Regions from separate parts of the Cupriavidus mimosae genome, predicted to be linked through region 2. Evidence: riboswitches for the same ligand, from Rfam matches in the RefSeq annotation. Region 2 holds a riboswitch; the other holds the start of a gene.

Region 1 (9,025 bases), on a different contig from region 2:
GTGCACGATCTCGCAGATCTGCTGCACGCCCTGCTCGAACACGCCATGCGTGGACGGGTAGGTGATCATGATCGCAGCCAGGTTCTTGCTGTGCTGCCCGGCCTTCTGCGCCAGGTCTTCCAGGTCGACATTGCCGTTCTCGTCGCAGGCCACCACCACCACCTTCATGCCGGCCATCTGCGCCGACGCCGGGTTGGTGCCGTGCGCCGACGACGGGATCAGGCAGATGTCGCGATGGCTTTCGCCGCGGCTGGCGTGATACGCATGGATGATCAGCAGGCCGGCGTACTCGCCCTGCGAGCCGGCGTTGGGCTGCAGGCTGACCGCGGCGTAGCCGGTGGCGGCGCACAGCATGGCCTCGAGCTGGTCGATCATCTCGCGGTAGCCCACGGTCTGGTCCAGCGGCGCGAACGGGTGGATCTGGCTGAACTCGGGCCAGGTCACCGGGATCATTTCGCTGGTGGCGTTCAGCTTCATCGTGCACGAACCCAGCGGGATCATGGTGCGGTCCAGCGCCAGGTCCTTGTCGGCCAGCATGCGCAGGTAGCGCAGCATCTCGTGCTCGGCGTGGTGCGTGTTGAACACCGGGTGCGTCAGGTAGGCGCTGGTGCGCGCCAGCGCGGACGGAAACGCGTCCTGCGTGGCGGCCTCGAACTGGTCGAAGTCGACCTCGGCGGGCAGCGGCTTGCCCTGGATAAAGATTTCCCACAGCGCGATCACGTCGGCGCGGGTGGCGGTCTCGTCCAGCGAGATGCCGACGCGCGTGGCGCCGGCATGGCGCAGGTTGATGCCGCGCGCGGTGGCGGCGGCGTGGATCGCATCGGTGTTGAAGCCGGTTTCCAGCGTCAGCGTGTCGAAGAAGTTGTCGTTGGTACGCGCGAAGCCCAGCGCCTGCAGGCCCGCGGCCAGCGTCGCGGTCAGGCGATGCACCCGCTGCGCGATGCGCTTCAGGCCCTGCGGGCCATGGTAGACCGCGTACATCGACGCCATCACCGCCAGCAGCACCTGCGCGGTGCAGATATTGGAGGTGGCCTTCTCGCGGCGGATATGCTGCTCGCGCGTCTGCAGTGCCAGGCGGTAGGCCTTATTGCCCTGCGCGTCGATGGTCACGCCGACCAGGCGGCCCGGCATCGAGCGCTTGAACGCATCCTTCACCGCCATGTAGCCCGCATGCGGGCCGCCAAAGCCGAGCGGCACGCCGAAGCGCTGCGAGTTGCCCACCGCGACGTCGGCGCCCCATTCGCCCGGCGCGGCGATCAGCGTCAGCGCCAGCAGATCGGCGGCGGCCACCACCAGGCCGCCGGCGGCGTGCACGGCGTCGGCGATGGCGCGGTAGTCATTGATGTCGCCGTTGACGCCCGGGTACTGCAGCAGCACGCCGAAGGCGCCCGCGGCGGCAGCGTCAGCGGCGGGGCCGACCTTGACCTCGATGCCCAGCGGCAGCGCGCGTGTGCGTACCACTTCCAGCGTCTGCGGCAGCACGTCGTCGGCGACGAAGAAGATATTGGAGTCGTGCTTGTTCACGCGCTGCAGCAGCGTCATCGCCTCGGCCGCGGCGGTGCCTTCATCGAGCATCGAGGCATTGGCGATGTCGAGTCCGGTCAGGTCGGTGACCATCTGCTGGAAATTCAGCATCGCTTCCAGCCGGCCCTGCGAGATCTCGGGCTGGTAGGGCGTGTACGCGGTGTACCAGGCCGGGTTCTCGAAGATATTGCGCAGGATGACGCCGGGCGTGATGGTGTTGAAGTAGCCCTGGCCGATAAAGCTCTTCAGCACCTTGTTCTTGCCCGCCAGCGCGCGCAGCTTTGCCAGCGCGGCCTCTTCGCTCAGCGGCTCGGTGAACTCGCCCATCGGCATGCCGTCGCGGCGGCGGATGGCGGCGGGGATGACGGCGTCGATCAGCGCTGCGCGGCTGTCATAGCCGAGCACCTTCAGCATGTGCTGCTGCTCGGGGGTATCGGGGCCGATATGGCGGGCGGCGAAGGCGTCGCGCGCCTCCAGTTCGGCCAGCGTGGGCCGGGTTGCGTGGGCGGCGTTCATGGGCAGCGGGGCGTTCATGGGCAAGAACCTCGTGGGGGGCGCTGCGGCAGGTGGTCAGCCGTGCCGCGGCGCCGCGAATGCGGTGTGCCGGTCCCTGGCGCGGGACCGGCGGGCGATCAGGCGCCGACGCTGGCCTTGTAGGCGTCGGCCGACATCAGGCCGTTGACGTCGTCGCCGTTGGCCGGCTTGAGCTTGAACAGCCACGCGTCGAAGGCGTTGGCGTTGACGCTTTCCGGCGCCGCGGTGGCGGCTTCGTTGACCGCGATCACTTCGCCGGCCACGGGTGCGTAGATGTCGGAAGCAGCCTTTACCGATTCCACCACGGCCAGCGCGTCGCCGGCACCGACCGACTTGCCCACTTCGGGCAGTTCCAGGAAAACGATGTCGCCCAGCGCATCCTGTGCGTGGTCGGTGATGCCGATGGTGAGCGTGCCGTCGGCTTCGACGCGCACCCACTCATGCGACTCGGTGTACTTGAGGTCAGCGGGGAAATTCATGAAGGTTCTCCGGATTCAGATCTGTTTCTTGTTGGGTGATACCTGCCCGGCAACGCTGCCGGCAGGCGAGGGCGACCGTTGGGTGAGCGGGGCTGTCCCCTTAGCTCACGAGTGCCTTGCCATGACGCACAAACGGCAGTTTAACCACAGTCGCGTTGAGTTTGCGGTCGCGGATCTCCACCTGCACGGTGTCGCCCACGTTCACCCCCTGGGGCAGGCGCGCGAATGCGATCGATTGCGACAGCGAGGGGCTGAAGGTGCCGCTGGTGATTTCGCCGTCACCAGCGGGGGTGATGACTTTCTGGTGGGCGCGCAGCACGCCCCCTTTGTCCCGCAGGATCAGGCCGAGAAACTGCTGGCGCGAACCGGCCGCGGCCAGCGCCGCCTTACCTGTGAAATCGCGCTCGCTCTGCAGGTCGACGGTCCACGCCAGGCCCGCGTCCAGGGGCGAGACCTTGATATCCATGTCCTGGCCGTACAGGTTCATGCCAGCTTCGAGGCGCAGCGTGTCGCGCGCGCCCAGGCCGGCCGGGCGCACGCCCGCGGCATTCAGTTTTTCCCACAGGCCGGCGACGCTGGCGGCCGGCACCACCAGCTCGAAGCCGTCTTCGCCGGTGTAGCCGGTGCGCGCCACCATCACTTCGCCGAGGGCGGGGTCCTGCACCACCACCGCGTTGAACGGCTTGAGCGCATCGGAAGGCTGGGTCGACGGGAAGGTGCTCCACACCTTGGCGCGGGCGTTGGGGCCCTGCACCGCGACGATCGCCAGCGGCTGCACGCCCGCGGGCGCAACGTCCTCACGGCGCGGCGTGATGGTCACGCCGCTGCCGGTGGCGTCGTTGCGGGCGCGGATCCAGTCGATATCGCCGACCGCGGTGCCGGCGTTGACCACCAGGCGGAAACGGTCCTCGGCGAAGAAATAGACGATCAGGTCGTCGATGACGCCGCCGTTCTCGTCGAGCATGCAGGAGTAGAGGGCCTTGCCGGGGGACTGCAGCTTGTCGACGTTGTTGGCCAGCAGGCCGCGCAGGAAGCTGCGGGTATTCGGGCCGGCGAGATCGACCACGCACATGTGGGAGACGTCAAACATGCCGGCATCGTTGCGCACGGCGTTGTGTTCTTCGATCTGGGAGCCATAGTTGACCGGCATGTCCCAGCCGCCGAAGTCGACCATGCGGGCGCCGAGGGCGCGGTGGATAGCGTTGAGGGGCGTGGCCTGGAGCGTCATGGAATCCTCGGGGCAGTCTCGGTTGGCGAAAACAAAAAAGGGCCATCCGCCGCAACCATCGCTACGCCAATATGGCAAGCAATCCGCTGCGGCGGATGACCCCTCTGTCCTCGATACCTGAGAGATTACGAGGCGGATCCCGTGGACCCAATCCTCGTGCGCCCCTTCGGTGGGCACGCTCGCCACGAATGGCGGGTGCCGCTCTCCAGAGTGCGGCATGCATCGTGTGCATGTTGCATGCCGATCCGACCGGTCCGTGGTGCCTGAGAGTTTTCGGGTGATACCCCTTCGGCGGCGCAGGCGATGCGCGCTCTCCCGGTCGGATGCGCGCAATGTACGGGAGGCCCCCGCCTTTGTCAAACCAAGGCGAGGCCGCCGTACCCACCGCTGCGCGGCAGCGCTTACTTCTTCTTGTCGTCGGTAACGACGTTACCGATTACGCCGCCCACTGCCGCCCCGCCCAGCGTACCCAGCGCGCTGCCGTCGGTCAGGACGGCGCCGCCGACCGCGCCGGCACCGGCGCCGATGGCGGTATTACGTTGTTTCGGGGTCATGTCCGCGCAACCGGCAAAGGCCGCGACCGTCATGCCGATCAGGGTCACCTTGGTCAAAGTTTGCAGGGTTTTCATTGTTGGCTCCGATGTGATGATTTGTGCATGCCCAAGCGATCCGACGGACCGGGGGACACACTGTTTAGAGTGTCGCGTCATGTCATTGGCTCCGCGTTTTACGAAGTGTTACGCCAGTGACACAGCCGCGCCCGTGCGCGCGGCTTGCGCTGACTGACCCGCCGCGGCGACCGTGTTAACATCGGCAGCTTTGCCGCAGGCCCGGGTGACGGGATGCCGGCAATTCCCGCCGCATTCCGTCGATTCCGCCGCTGCCCCCACACGCTTGCCCCGCATGACCCATGGCCTGAACCCCGCCCAATCCGAAGCCGTCCGCTACCTGGACGGGCCTTGCCTGGTGCTGGCCGGCGCGGGCTCCGGCAAGACCCGGGTGATCACGCAGAAGATCGCGCATCTGATCGAGGACAAGGGCTTCGAGCCGCGCCATATCGCCGCCGTCACATTTACCAACAAGGCGGCCAAGGAGATGCAGGAGCGCATCGCCAAGCTGATGGAGGGCAAGACCACGCGCGAGGGCAAGCGCATTCCGCTCAAGCAGCTGACGGTCTGTACGTTCCACTCGCTGGGCGTGCAGATCCTGCGCATGGAAGCCGAGCACGTGGGCCTGAAGCCGCAGTTCTCGATCATGGATTCGGACGACTGCTTCGGCCTGATCCAGGAGCAACTGGGCACCACCGACAAGAAGCTGATCCGCGGCGTGCAGAGCACGATCTCGCTGTGGAAGAACGGCATGGTCGACCCCGAGGCCGCGATCGCGCAGGCCGCCAATGCCGACGAGCACCAGGCCGCGCTGGTCTACCGCAACTACGTCGCCACGCTGAACGCCTACCAGGCGGTGGATTTCGACGACCTGATCCGCCTGCCGGCCGAACTGTTCGCGCGCGATGAAGCGGTCCGGCTCAAGTGGCAGAACCGGCTGCGCTACTTCCTGGTCGACGAGTACCAGGACACCAACGCCTGCCAGTACCAGCTGCTCAAGCTGCTGGCGGGTGGCTCGCACCTGCGCGCGCCGGCCTTCACCGCGGTGGGCGACGACGACCAGGCCATCTACGGCTGGCGCGGCGCCACGCTGGACAACCTGCGCGGCCTGCAGACCGACTTCCCCAACCTGAAGGTGATCAAGCTGGAGCAGAACTACCGCTCCACCGTGCGCATCCTGGAAGCGGCCAACGCGGTCATCGCCAACAATCCCAAGCTGTTCGACAAGAAGCTGTGGAGCGAGCATGGCATGGGCGATCCCATCGCCATCCACCCGATGAACGACGAGGAGCACGAGGCCGAGTCGGTGGTGTTTCGCCTGTCGGCGCACAAGTTCGAGCGCCGCGCGCAGTTCCGCGACTATGCCATCCTGTACCGCGGCAACCACCAGGCGCGGCTGTTCGAGCAGATCCTGCGGCGCGAACGCATCCCTTACGTGCTGTCGGGCGGCCAGAGCTTCTTCGACAAGGCCGAGATCAAGGACATCTGCGCCTACCTGCGCCTGATCGCCAACCCCGACGACGATCCCGCCTTTATCCGCGCCATCACCACGCCGCGCCGCGGCGTCGGCAACACCACGCTCGAAGTGCTGGGCACCTTCGCCGGCCAGGCCAAGGTGTCGCTGTTCGAGGCGGCGATGATGGGCGGCATCGAGGGCAAGCTGCAGCCGCGCCAGCTGGAGCCGCTGCGGGTGTTCTGCGAATCGATGGTGCGGCTGGCCGACCGCGCGGCCAAGGACCCGGCCACCGTGGTGCTCGACGACCTGATGGCCGGCATCCACTACGAGGCCTACCTGTACGACAGCTTCGACGAACGGCAGGCGCAGTCGCGCTGGACCAATACCCTGGAATTCCTCGACTGGCTCAAGCGCAAAGGCACCAAGCCGGACGCGGCCGAGGGCGAGGAGGCCACCGGCTTCGACAACGCCGACGGCTTCGGCAGCGAAGGCAAGAACCTGCTCGAGCTGACGCAGACCGTGGCGCTGATGAGCATGCTCGAAGGGCGCGAGGAAGATCCCGACGCGGTGCGGCTGTCGACGCTGCATGCGTCCAAGGGGCTGGAATATCCGCACGTGTTCCTGGTCGGCGTGGAAGAGGGCATCCTGCCTCACTGCCGCGAAGACGACGACATGACCGACGAGAAGATCGAGGAAGAGCGCCGGCTGATGTATGTCGGCATCACGCGCGCGCAGCGCAGCCTGCAGATCAGCTGGTGCAAGAAGCGCAAGCGTGCGCGCGAGACCTATTCGTGCCAGCCGTCGCGCTTTATCGGCGAGATGAAGCTGGAAGAAGCGCCGGCACCCAAGGACGAAACCCCGGCGATGAGCCCCAAGGACCGGCTCGGCGCGCTCAAGGCGCTGCTCGGCAATGGGGGCAAGACGGTCGCCGGCTGAGCGGTCAAGGCGCCGGCGCAACTTCTACCGCGCGCCTGAAACCGCCAGCGTGACGTACCGCGAGCCGCGCTGCCCGCGCGTGAAGTCCAGCGTGAAGTCGCCGACGTCGACGCGCCCCTGCAGCGCCCGCCGCAACTCCGCCGTGCCGCCAGAGCGCACACCCTGCAGCGAACGTGCGAGCCAGGCGGCGCCGATATAGCCGGCCAGCGTCGCCGGCGACGGCGGCTCGTCCAGGTACTGCTTCATGCGCGCCACGTGCTCCTTGACCACCCGCAACGTTGCCTTCTGCGGGCCCGGCGCGACCTGGGTCAGCACCATCCCGCCGGCGTAGCCGCGGCCCAGGATCTCGCGCGCGGCATTGGCGCTGACCGCGGACAGGCCCACCAGGAAGCCGTACCACCCCTGCGCCGCCAGCGCCCGGCCCAGTTGGGCATAGGCCAGCGTGTCGCCGGCGACGATCACCGCGCCCGGGCGTGTTGCCGCAATGCGCCGTGCCGCGGCGTCGCCGCTGCCTTCGAGCAACACCGCGCGGGTGCCGGTCTGCGCTTCCAGCCTGGCCAGCGACGACACCGCAAAGTCCGGCGCCACGGCCAGCGCGATGTGCGCCAGACCGTAGCCGCGCAACTGTTGCGCGGCCGCGTCCAGTTCGGCCTGGTAGTCGGCCCGCGTGAACCAGACATTGTCGGCGGCCAGCGTCAGCCCTGACAGCGGCGCGACGATCTGCATGCCGCGCCGCGCCAGTTCGGATGACGACGCCAGCACGGGCAGCAGCCGGTCGCCGGGGCCGAACAGCAGCCCCGCATGTTCGGTATCGGCCAGCGACACCGCCTGCGCCAGCGCGCGGCGCGGATCCGGGTCCGCATCGCGCACCACATGCTGGATCCGCACCGGGCCGCCGGCGGCGTTGACGGCGTCGAACATGACCTTGGCACCGGCCAGGTAGTCGCGCGCCAGGTCGGACTGCGCGCCGTTGCGGTCGACCAGTTGCGCGACCACCACCGTGCGCGGCGCCTGCGCCCGCGTAGAAAGAGCGGGCAGCGCCAGTGCCATGCCGGTGGCGGCAAGCAGCCGGCGCCGGCTGGCGCGTGCCGGTGAATGGTCGCGCAGCGGTGGGTACGGCGCGGGCGGGTCGGGTGGGCGGGAACTTGGCATGGCTGGGACGGTGACGGATCGCGCGCGGGCGCGGTGGCGCGCAGCGTACCCGGCACCCATGACGCCAATGTGACTTACGCGTGCAGCCCAGCGGCGGCGGCGCCGCTCGGCTCAGGCCAGCACTTGACGGCGGTCAAGCTGCGGGCGCCGGCGCGGTCCTACGATGACGTGTCGCACACCCATTCCCCCGCGCCCCCATGAACCCGTCTGCCCTGATTTCCGCCGCGCTCGACCGCCGCGCCCTCTCTGACTTCCGCGCGCTGGCCGGGCGCATCGACGGCAACGGCCCGCGCTACACCTCGTATCCGACCGCCGACCGCTTCCACAACCGTCCCGACCCGTCGCTGTACCACGACGCGCTGGACGCCTGCCGCGCCGACGCGCCCGCGCCGCTGTCGCTGTACCTGCATATCCCGTTCTGCGAGAACATCTGCTACTACTGCGGCTGCAACAAGATCATCACCCGCGACCACGGCCGCAGCGCGCGCTACGTCAGCTACCTGGGCCGCGAGATGGCGCTGGTGGCCGGGCGGCTGGGCGAGCGCCGGCAGGTGATCCAGTCGCATTGGGGCGGCGGCACGCCGACCTTCCTGAATCCGGAAGAAATGCGTCGCGTGATGGCGCTGCTGAACACGCATTTCGCGCTGGCGGCCGACGGCGAGCACTCGATCGAGATCGATCCGCGCCGCGTCGACCAGGACCGCATGGCGCTGCTGGCCGAACTGGGCTTCAACCGCGTCAGCCTGGGCGTGCAGGATTTCGACCCCGAGGTCCAGCAGGCCATCCACCGCATCCAGCCGTTCGAGGAGACCCGCGCCGTGGTCGATGCCGCGCGCGCGCTGGGCTTCCGCTCGGTCAGCCTGGACCTGATCTACGGGCTGCCGCACCAGACCGCGGCGCGCTTCGGCCGCACCATCGACCAGGTGCTGGCGCTGCGCCCGGACCGGCTTTCGGTCTACAGCTACGCCCACCTGCCGCATGTGTTCAAGCCGCAGCGCCGCATCGACGAAAACGCGCTGCCCCCGGCCGGCGAGAAGCTCGACATCCTGGTCTCGACCATCGAGCGGCTGACCGCCGAGGGCTATGTCTATATCGGCATGGACCACTT
Region 2 (9,025 bases):
CCAGCAGCGTCACACGGAAGCGATCGGTGTCCTCGGCGCCGCCAGCGCGGGGGGCGGCCGTCGCAGTGGTTGCGGCACCGGTAGCCACCGGTGTGGTGGCGGGCGCGGCGGCGGCGAGCGCCGCAGCGCAGGTCATGACGATGCCGGTCAGCACCGACAGCAAGCGGGATGGTTTCATCGTTCTACCTCTTGAAAGAATGCCGCAACGGCTCAGAAGATCTGCTTGATGCCAAGCATGACGCCGGCCTGGTTGCCACCGGCTACGGGATTGCCGCCGGGGCTGCCGCCGCTGACCGACAGCGCCGACTGGCCGCGATTGTCGATATAGCCTGCGGTGGCATAGACGGAGGTACGTTTCGAGAACGCATAGGTGCCGCGGATCGCGCCAAGCCAGGCTCCGTTCGCGCTGTGGCGGTAGCTCAGGTAATAGATTTCGCCGGCGAGGTTGAACGCGGGCGTGATGTCATGCGAGACGCCCGCGAACCACAGATCGCTGCGCGGCGTGGCGCTGGCCTGGTTGTTGCGCGACAGCAGCCCGAGGCCCAGCTTGGTCCGCTGCAGCAGCAGGTAGCCGCCCAGCGAGAAGCGATCGTCTTTCAGGCTGCTGCGGGTCAGGCCGCCAAAGGCGCCGGGGCCGCCGCGCAGCGAATCGTAGGCGGCGCTCACGCCCCACCAGTCGGTCTCGTACATCAGCATGGCCGACCATTCGCGGCAGGCCCGTGCATCCGCGGGGTTCTCGCCCGCGCAGTTGGTGCCGGCCGGTCCCGGCCCGGCGTTGACGCCATCGCGGCCCAGGCTGTACGTCGCACCGACCGTGAAGCCGCCGAACTTGCCCTTGTACGACACCGCGTTGTCGGCGCGCGTGTTGGGGATATAGCTGTCGATCGAGCCTACGCCATACACGTTGGAGGTCAGGATGTCGGTATCGAGCCTGGCCCAGAACAGCATGGTGTACTGGCGCCCGAACCCGACCTGTCCCCACGGGCCGCTCAGCCCGACGAAGGCCTGGCGCCCGAACAGGCGCGCGCCCTGGTTCGACACCCCGGAGTCGGGCGCAAACCCCGATTCGAGCACGAACACGCTCTTCAGCCCGTGGCCAAGGTCCTCGGTGCCGCGCAGGCCCCAACGCGACGGCACGGTCGCCGCCAACGACGGCTGGCGCACCAGGGTACTGCCCGCCGCGCTAACGTGGTTCAGCATTTCCACGCCTGTATCGATGACGCCGTAGAGGGTCACGGACTGGGCCGCCGCCGCCATTGGCATGGCGGCGATCAGTGCTGCCGCGATGCGTATTTTCATGTTTGCCTCCTCCTGGCCGGGCCGAGTCCCCGCGGATCTGCCTGACCGTTGAATGTTCATATTTGAACATCTGTTTCTTTATTGAACCAATAGGCGCGAATCATATCGCTGTCTGCTGCGCAGGCGGAGTGGGGAAACTACCAACCGGGGGAAACGCGGTATGTGGCCGAAGGCGGATCGGTGGCGCGCACGCCGGTCTTGCTACACGCACCATTTACAAACCGTGCCCCTTGCACGGGTTACGGCAACGCGCCGCGACGGTGGCCCGGAACCTGCAAGGGCTTGCTGCCCCGATCCACCCTTCAGGAGCCCGCCATGAGCATCTTCAAGGACATCCTCAACAAGCTGCTGGGCAAGGACAAGCCCGCGGCCACCACCACGGCGACCACCGCGAGCACCCCACCCGCCGCCGGAACACCGACTTCAGCGGGCGCACCAGCCGGCACTGCGCCAACCGCCGGCACCGGCGCGGCGCCTGCGGGCAACGTCCAGGGCACCACCGGCGCGCCGGCCGCGGCCCAGGCCACGCCGCTGTCGGGCGTCGATGTCGAGGCCATCATGGACCGGATGGCGCAGCAGAGCGGGCAGACGCTGAACTGGCGCACCTCCATCGTCGATACGATGAAGGCGCTCGGGATCGACAGCAGCCTGGAACACCGCAAGGAACTGGCGCGCGAGCTGCACTACACCGGCGACATGAACGATTCCGCGGCGATGAACGTGTGGCTGCACAAGCGCCTGATGCAGGAGTTGGCCGCCAACGGCGGCAAGCTGCCGAAGGAATTGTCCTGAGCGATGAAGTGAAAGGCGGCGCCGGGCTGGCACCGCGGCAGGCTCAGCCCGCGATGCCGGCCCAGCGCAGGTGCCGCGCCCAGTCGGCTTCGCTGATCACGCCGGACACGCCCTGCCGCTGGCCATCGGCGCGATAGAAGTAGGTGCGCGGCATTTCGCCCATCCAGTCCGGATCGACCGCATAGCGCAGCCGCTCCTGCGGCTCGTGCCCGAAGACCCACGCATTGCGCGTGAGTCTGACGCGTTCGAGCATCTTTTGCACCTGCTGCGAGGCGTCGGCACTGTCCGTTGCCAGCGTGACGACGCGCAAGTCCGGATGCCGCGCCCGCAGCTTGCCGAGCGCCTCGAAGTTGCGCTTGCAATAGACGCAATCCAGCGACCACACCACCAGCACGAAGGGCTTGCCCTGCTGGCTGGCGGCGATGCGCGCGGCGCTGGCGGATTCGAACACGGCGACGCGATCGGCGGCATTGGCGGTGCCGAGCATCAGCGCGCACGCGGTAACCGCGGCAGTCAGGGCGGCAGCGAGGAGTTGGCGGCGCGATCGCATCATGCGCCCTCCTGCCCAAGCGCGAAGACCTGGAAGCCCTCGGCCTCGGTGCGCCATAGCACGTAGGCACGGCCGGCATGCTGCAGCAGGTGCGGCTGGTCGGAATCGCGCTCGGTGCCGGCCAGCTTGCGAGTCTGCCAGGTCTTGCCGCCATCGTGCGACAGCATGGCGGAAAGCCGCGTCTTCTGGCCATCGAACGACTTCCACACCACCGCGATGTCGTGGTCATTGAGCGCGACGATATCGGCATGCTGTGCGCGCGGGTCATCGAGCGCGCGTTGCGCCTGCAGCTTGCCGTCGCGCCAGCGCCCCACCGACACCGTCGGCTTGCCGTCGCGCACGCTGAACCAGACCATGTGCACCGTGCCGTCCGGCGCCACCGAAGCGCCGGGGCCGTGGTGCGGGCACGCGTCGATGCGCCAGTCGTCGAAGCTGGCGCGCTGCATCGGCGTGGCCTTGCCGTCGGCGCCCAGCAGCGCCAGCGCGTGGTCGCGCGCGTTGGGCGGGAACACATGACGCCACAGCGCCAGCATCCTGCCGTCGGGGGTGGGCGTCAGCGCGATGCGGCAGCATTCGCACGACTGGTCGGCGATCTTGTAGTCGCCCTGGAAGGTCTTGCCGTGATCGGCCGACACCGCGTAGTAGATCGCGGCGCCGGCATACGGCTGCTTGCGCGCCTCGGCGGCGGCCACGTCGCGCTTGTCGATCCAGCTGACAAAGACGCGCCCGGCCGGGTCCACCGCAAGGGCGTCGAAGCGATGCGCAATCTGGTCGCGGTTGGCATGCACCGTCAGCGGCTCGGCAAAGGACTTGCCGCCGTCGGTGGAGCGCGCAAAGCGGATAAAGCCGGTCCACGGCGTGGGCAGCGGCTGGGTCCAGGTGATGTAGACCTGCCCGTCGGGCCCCGTGGCCACCTTGGGACGGCTTTCATGATCGGCGGCGACCGGCTCCGGCGTGGCGTTGACATGCCGCGCCGCGCTGAAGCTGCGACCGTAGTCCGTCGACGACCGCACCGCGACATGCTGGCCATCCTTGTAGGCAATCCACAGCCTGCCGTCGCGGTCGAAGGCCGCGCCGGTGCCGAGTTCGCTCATTTTCGCCCTGGCCTGGCCGCCGTGGCTGGCGTGGCCGCCGTGCGCCTGCGCGGCCACGGCGGCCGACGCCAGCGTGGCGCAGGCCACCAGTCCCGCAGCGATCAGGCGGTACGCGCGGCGGGCGCCTGGCATGGTGGAGGTCAGCGTGTTCACGTGCTCAGAAGGAAAGTTTCGCCTCGGCGTAGAACGTCCGGCCCGGGTACGGGTGGTAGACGTAATAGCGCTGGTCGGTGAGGTTGTCGATGCCAAGCCCGAGCCGCACATTGCGCGCGGGCTTGTACGTCACCTTGACGTCGAAGGTCAGGAAGCTGCTGGTGCCGCCGAAGGTGTCGGGGTTGTGGTCCGAATTGTCGAGCGTATTGTACTGCCGGCCCGAATAGGTCATCGCCAGCGTGCCGGCCCACGCCGGCGTGAAGCGATAGGTGCCCACCAGGTTGGCGCGCCACTTAGGGATGCGATAGAAATACTTGCCCACCGAGGCCGGGTTGTTGGCGTTCTCCAGCGTCTTCGAATGGTTGTAGGCGCCGCTGGCCGAGAGGTCGAAGCCGCTCACCAGCACGTCGCGCCCATCGTAGGCCAGCTCGATGCCGCGCGTGCGCACCCGGTCGACGTTCTGGAAACTGGTGACGGTGGGGAACACCGTGGTGTTGGTCTGGCTGACCAGCGCATCGCGGATATCGTCCTCGTACAGCGAGACCCGGAAATTCGACGCCTCCACCGTGCGCTCGAAGGTCAGGTCCTTCGAGAACGAGCGCTCGGGCCGCAGGTTGGGATCGTTGTTGATCAGCGCGGTACCGGTGATGCGACCCTGGAACAGCTCGCTGACGGTCGGGTAGCGATAGGCCTGGCCCAGCGACAGCCGGCCCAGCCAGTCCTGCCCCAACGCCTTCTCCAGCGCCAGCTTGGGCGACCAGTTGGATTCGCTGCGCACCGGATAGCCGATATCCACGCCAGGCTGGCTGCGGCTGCCGTCATAGGCGCGCCAGTGCTCGTAGCGCACGCCCGGGATCAGCTTCCAGTCCTCGGCGAAGTACCAGGCGTCCTGCGCGTAGAGCGCCTGGGTCTCGGTCTTGCCGGCGAAGGCATTGTTGAACGCGGTGATGGTGGCCGCGCGCCAGTCCGAGGTGTTGTAGGTGGTGTTGCTCAGCCGGTAGTTGTCATAGTGGTAGCCGAAGGTGACCCAGTGCCCGCCCTGCAGGCGCTCGGGGCGGTAATCTGCTTTCAGGTCGAGCGTGCGCCAGCCGGTGCCGTCGCCATAGGTGACCGTGCCCGGTCCGTTGCCGACGGTGTTGGCGCTGCGGCTCACGTCCTTGCTGACATCGAACAGCGACGCTACCCCGGAAAAATTCCACCCCGTCTGGTTGCGCGTGCGCAGCGACAGGCCGTAGAGCCAGCGTGCATCCTCGCCATTGCCGGGCGCAAAGGCGTTGGCTGGAATCACGTACTGGTAGCCGCCGATGTTCACCGGACCGCCGGACACCACGTTGCCATTGGCATCGCGCAGGTAGCTGCCGGTGGCGTTGGAGCGGTCCTGCTGCCAGTAGGCAGCGGTGAACTGCGCCTGCAGCGTGCTGGTGATGTCGTAGCCGAGCTTGAGCTTGAGCTGGTCCTGCACCGTATGCGTAACGCCCTCGCTGTTCACGCCCATCACCACGCGGTCGCGGCCGCTCTGGTCCTGGTCGAAATAGGCCCCCGAGACCGGCGTGTCGGCGGCGCCCGCGGGCCGCTCCGAGCGCGACGCGGTATAGAAGCTGAGCGGCTGGCTCTTGCTGTCCTGCCGGTCCACGCTGACCAGCCACGAGAACGCGCCGACGCGGTCGCCCACATAGGCGTTGGCATGCACCCCGTTGAAGTTATCGTGGGTGCCGTACAGGCCGAAGCGCTGCGTGAACAGCTGCACGCTGGCATCGCCCTCGAACTTCTCCGGCGTGCGCGTGGTGATCAGCACCGTCGCGCCCAGCGAATTGCCGGGATACAGCGCCGAATACGGCCCGTACAGCACGTCCATACGCTCGATCTCGGCGGCATTGACCAGCGACCAGCGCGGCGGGAAGCTGAAGTCCGAGCCCAGCAGGTTGGACAGCAGCAGCCCGTCCGCATAGACCAGCCCGCGTGCCGACTGGCGCGAACTGGTGCTGCGCACCGAAATGATCGAATTCATATCGCCGATAAAGCGCTTGCGCACGGCGAGGTTGGGCGCGTACTTGAGCGCGTCCTCGGTATTGACCACGTTAAAGTCGGCCATGCGCGTGCTGCTGATGCCATACGCCGGCGCCGGCGTGTTGGGCGGGATCGCCGGCGTCTCGCCGCGTTCGGGGCGGGCCGATACCACCACCTCCTGCAGCGGCGCGGGCGCCTCCACGGGTGCCTCCACCCCTTGGGCGGCGGCCACGGCGGGGCCCATCAGCACTGCCGAAACGGCCAGTGCAATGCGGTGTTTCTTCACTGAATGCCTTGTTGTCGTCGTTGTGGGCTCGCCGCGCCTGCGCGGCAGCAGGCGCTCCTCCCGGGCGCCCCCGAGCTTCCCCGATAGCGAGCGCTGACATTTTATGGCGCCGGAAGCCATTGGCCGATGCGACATAGCGACGCGGCCAGCGCAGCCATATCCGCATGCATCCGTGTTAACCCGTATATCCAATACGGGGCCTTGTCACTACATTGCCCCGACTGGCGTCAAGCCAGCGTGATGCAGGGAGAGACTGTCGCGGCGCCCGCCGCGCACGGCGCCGAAGGAGCAACCGCCCCGGAAACTCTCAGGCAAAAGGACCGGCATCACCCGTCAGTGCACTCTGAAGAATGCCGGACGCCATCGTCCGCCCGGCATACCGAAGGAGCAAGCGCGCCCGCCCCAGTGGCAAGGCGTCGTGAATCTCTCAGGTCCAGAACAGAGGGGGCGTCCTACACGCATGTCGCGTGCGGACTCCCACCCTTCGACGTTCCTGGATCCTGCAGATCATGAAGACAATCGCTGTCATCGGCGGTGGCATCACCGGTGTCACCACCGCCTACGCGCTGGCGCGGCGCGGATTCTCCGTCACGCTGTTCGAACGGCATCGCTATGCCGCCATGGAGACCTCGTTCGCCAACGGCGGCCAGCTCTCCGCATCCAACGCCGAGGTATGGACCCACTGGTCCACCATCGTCAAGGGGATGAAGTGGATGCTGCGCAAGGATGCGCCGCTGCTGGTCAATCCCCGGCCCAGCTGGCACAAGCTGTCGTGGTTCGCCGAGTTCATCGCGTCGATTCCCCACTACCGCCGCAACACCATCGAGACCGCGCGCCTGGCCATCGCCGCGCGCGAGCACCTGTTTGCCTGGGCGGCGCAGGAAGGCATCGATTTCGATCTGAAGAAGGAAGGCATTCTCCATATCTACCGCGACCAGGCCGGCTTCGAGCATGCCGGCCGCGTCTCCGCGCTGCTGGCGCAGGGCGGGCTCGAGCGGCGCGCGGTGACCCCGCAGGAGATGCGCGCGATCGAGCCGACGCTGGCGGGCTCCTACTACGGCGGCTACTTCACCGAAAGCGATTCGACCGGCGACATCCACAAGTTCACCAGCGGCCTGGCCGCCGCCGCTGCTCGCCTGGGCGTGCGCTGCCGGTACGGCCAGGACGTGCGCGCGGTGAAGACGGACGGACGGCATGCCACCGTCACCGTGCAGGACGGCGCGGACAGCGCCAGCTCTACCTTCGACGGAGCCGTGATCTGCGCAGGCATCGCAAGCCGCGCCCTGGCGGCAGGGCTGGGCGACCGCGTCAACATCTATCCGGTCAAGGGCTATTCGATCACGGTCAACCTGACCGACGACGCCAGCCGCGCCGCGGCACCGGTGGTCAGCCTGCTCGACGACGAAACCAAGCTGGTCACCAGCCGCCTCGGCCACGACCGCTTCCGCGTCGCCGGCACCGCCGAGTTCAACGGCACCAACCGCGATATCCGCGCCGACCGCATCCGCCCGCTGGTGGACTGGGTGCAGCAGTGCTTCCCCGGCGTCAGCACGCGCAGCGTGGTGCCATGGGCCGGGCTGCGGCCGATGCTGCCCGACATGCTGCCGCGCGTGGGGCGCGGCCGCTCCGCCTGCATCTTCTACAACACCGGCCATGGGCATTTGGGGTGGACCTTGTCGGCGGTGACGGCGGAGATGGTGGCGGGGGTTGTGGACCAGGCAATGGGGAGTGCGCCGGCGATGGTGCCTGGCGCGGTTTTGGCGCCGGTGCGGGCGTGAGGCGGCGGAGGCAAAGGGCTTAGCACGCAAGCGCATTTCCAAGAGTCAGCGATTTCTGAATCCGTTGCCCGGATTCAAACTTCGCGCGTCCCTGGAAATGCGACATCTCTCATCGATTCCCCGGTACCGACAGGAAATACTGGTGGCGTCATCGGACCACCGATGATCGGGTGTGGAAAGCCCGGATGTATAAGGTGGACAGGCGTTGCGCTTGTAGCGGGCAACGCCTGTGTGTTCGCACGAACCAAGCCGGCTCCCTGGCGGGCCGGGCGAGGCAGCCGCAAGGCTGACCGGTTCCCCACCTTTGACCGGTCTTTCCACCCTCGCCGTCTGGCCCGCCGCCCTCATGTGGAAATGAGTGGCGCGCCTTTACTAGTGGGGAACTTATGGCAACGATCGATGAAATCACAAACGACTGTCTTCAGCAGGTTCGCGCAGGAATTGAAGGGGTTCTCGTACTGCTGGATCACGAAAGCGAAAGTTCGGACGGCTGCTTCAGTGCGCTGTGTCTGCTTGGCATGGTGAAGATGCAGCTGGATGGGCTGATGGTTGAGCGAGAGCGGTTGCAATAGTGGCTGACGGGTGTGACAGTGAGTTTGGGATGTCACACCCTTGTTCTGCGGGAAGCACCTTGAAACACCGCCTGCAAACCGGCCCTCATTGATCCTGAACGATCACGCTTTGACAGGCTCTCTTTAGTCGTTAAGCGTCAGTTCGGTTACTGATTCTGACGATAGCGCAGTCGTATGTTCGGTGGCCAAAGACCGGCCACACGCAGCTACAGCTGAAATGGGGCGGCGAAGCCACACACTCACTGTGCCTTCGTCACAAAAATTTCACTTCACACACTTCCATTATTCGACTATCGTCGAAAAATGGAAACCGATCACGCCCTTGATGCGCTTGCCGCGCTCGCCCATTCGATACGTTTGTCCGTGTTCCGGCTGCTCGTGCAGGCCGGGCCTGGCGGCCTTCCCGCGGGCCGCATAGCCGAGTTGATGGACATGCCGGCGTCATCCCTCTCCTTTCACCTGAAGGAGTTGCACCGTGCCGGCTTGTTATCCAG

Evidence for each region. Region 2 has a riboswitch for glycine ahead of MKD50_RS14630 (D-amino acid dehydrogenase). Riboswitches for the same ligand answer to the same signal wherever they lie in the genome.
Region 1: another riboswitch for glycine. It lies ahead of gcvT (glycine cleavage system aminomethyltransferase GcvT); the one in region 2 lies ahead of MKD50_RS14630 (D-amino acid dehydrogenase).

What each region holds. Positions count from the first base shown of each region.
Region 1 is NZ_JALHRY010000008.1:194,690-203,714, forward strand. Features, by position in the region: gene gcvP (aminomethyl-transferring glycine dehydrogenase) at 1-2,058, opposite strand, end outside; gene gcvH (glycine cleavage system protein GcvH) at 2,157-2,537, opposite strand; gene gcvT (glycine cleavage system aminomethyltransferase GcvT) at 2,638-3,765, opposite strand; glycine riboswitch at 3,860-3,984, opposite strand; glycine riboswitch at 4,006-4,093, opposite strand; gene MKD50_RS16880 (YMGG-like glycine zipper-containing protein) at 4,167-4,394, opposite strand; gene MKD50_RS16885 (UvrD-helicase domain-containing protein) at 4,669-6,765, shown strand; gene MKD50_RS16890 (ABC transporter substrate-binding protein) at 6,790-7,917, opposite strand; gene hemN (oxygen-independent coproporphyrinogen III oxidase) at 8,115-9,025, shown strand, end outside.
Region 2 is NZ_JALHRY010000007.1:45,225-54,249, reverse strand. Features, by position in the region: gene MKD50_RS14660 (MBL fold metallo-hydrolase) at 1-178, opposite strand, end outside; gene MKD50_RS14655 (porin) at 211-1,299, opposite strand; gene MKD50_RS14650 (DUF3597 domain-containing protein) at 1,615-2,091, shown strand; gene MKD50_RS14645 (TlpA family protein disulfide reductase) at 2,135-2,644, opposite strand; gene MKD50_RS14640 (sialidase family protein) at 2,641-3,867, opposite strand; gene MKD50_RS14635 (TonB-dependent receptor) at 3,893-6,181, opposite strand; glycine riboswitch at 6,416-6,514, shown strand; glycine riboswitch at 6,515-6,633, shown strand; gene MKD50_RS14630 (D-amino acid dehydrogenase) at 6,649-7,959, shown strand; gene MKD50_RS14625 (DUF1484 family protein) at 8,346-8,531, shown strand; gene MKD50_RS14620 (ArsR/SmtB family transcription factor) at 8,835-9,025, shown strand, end outside.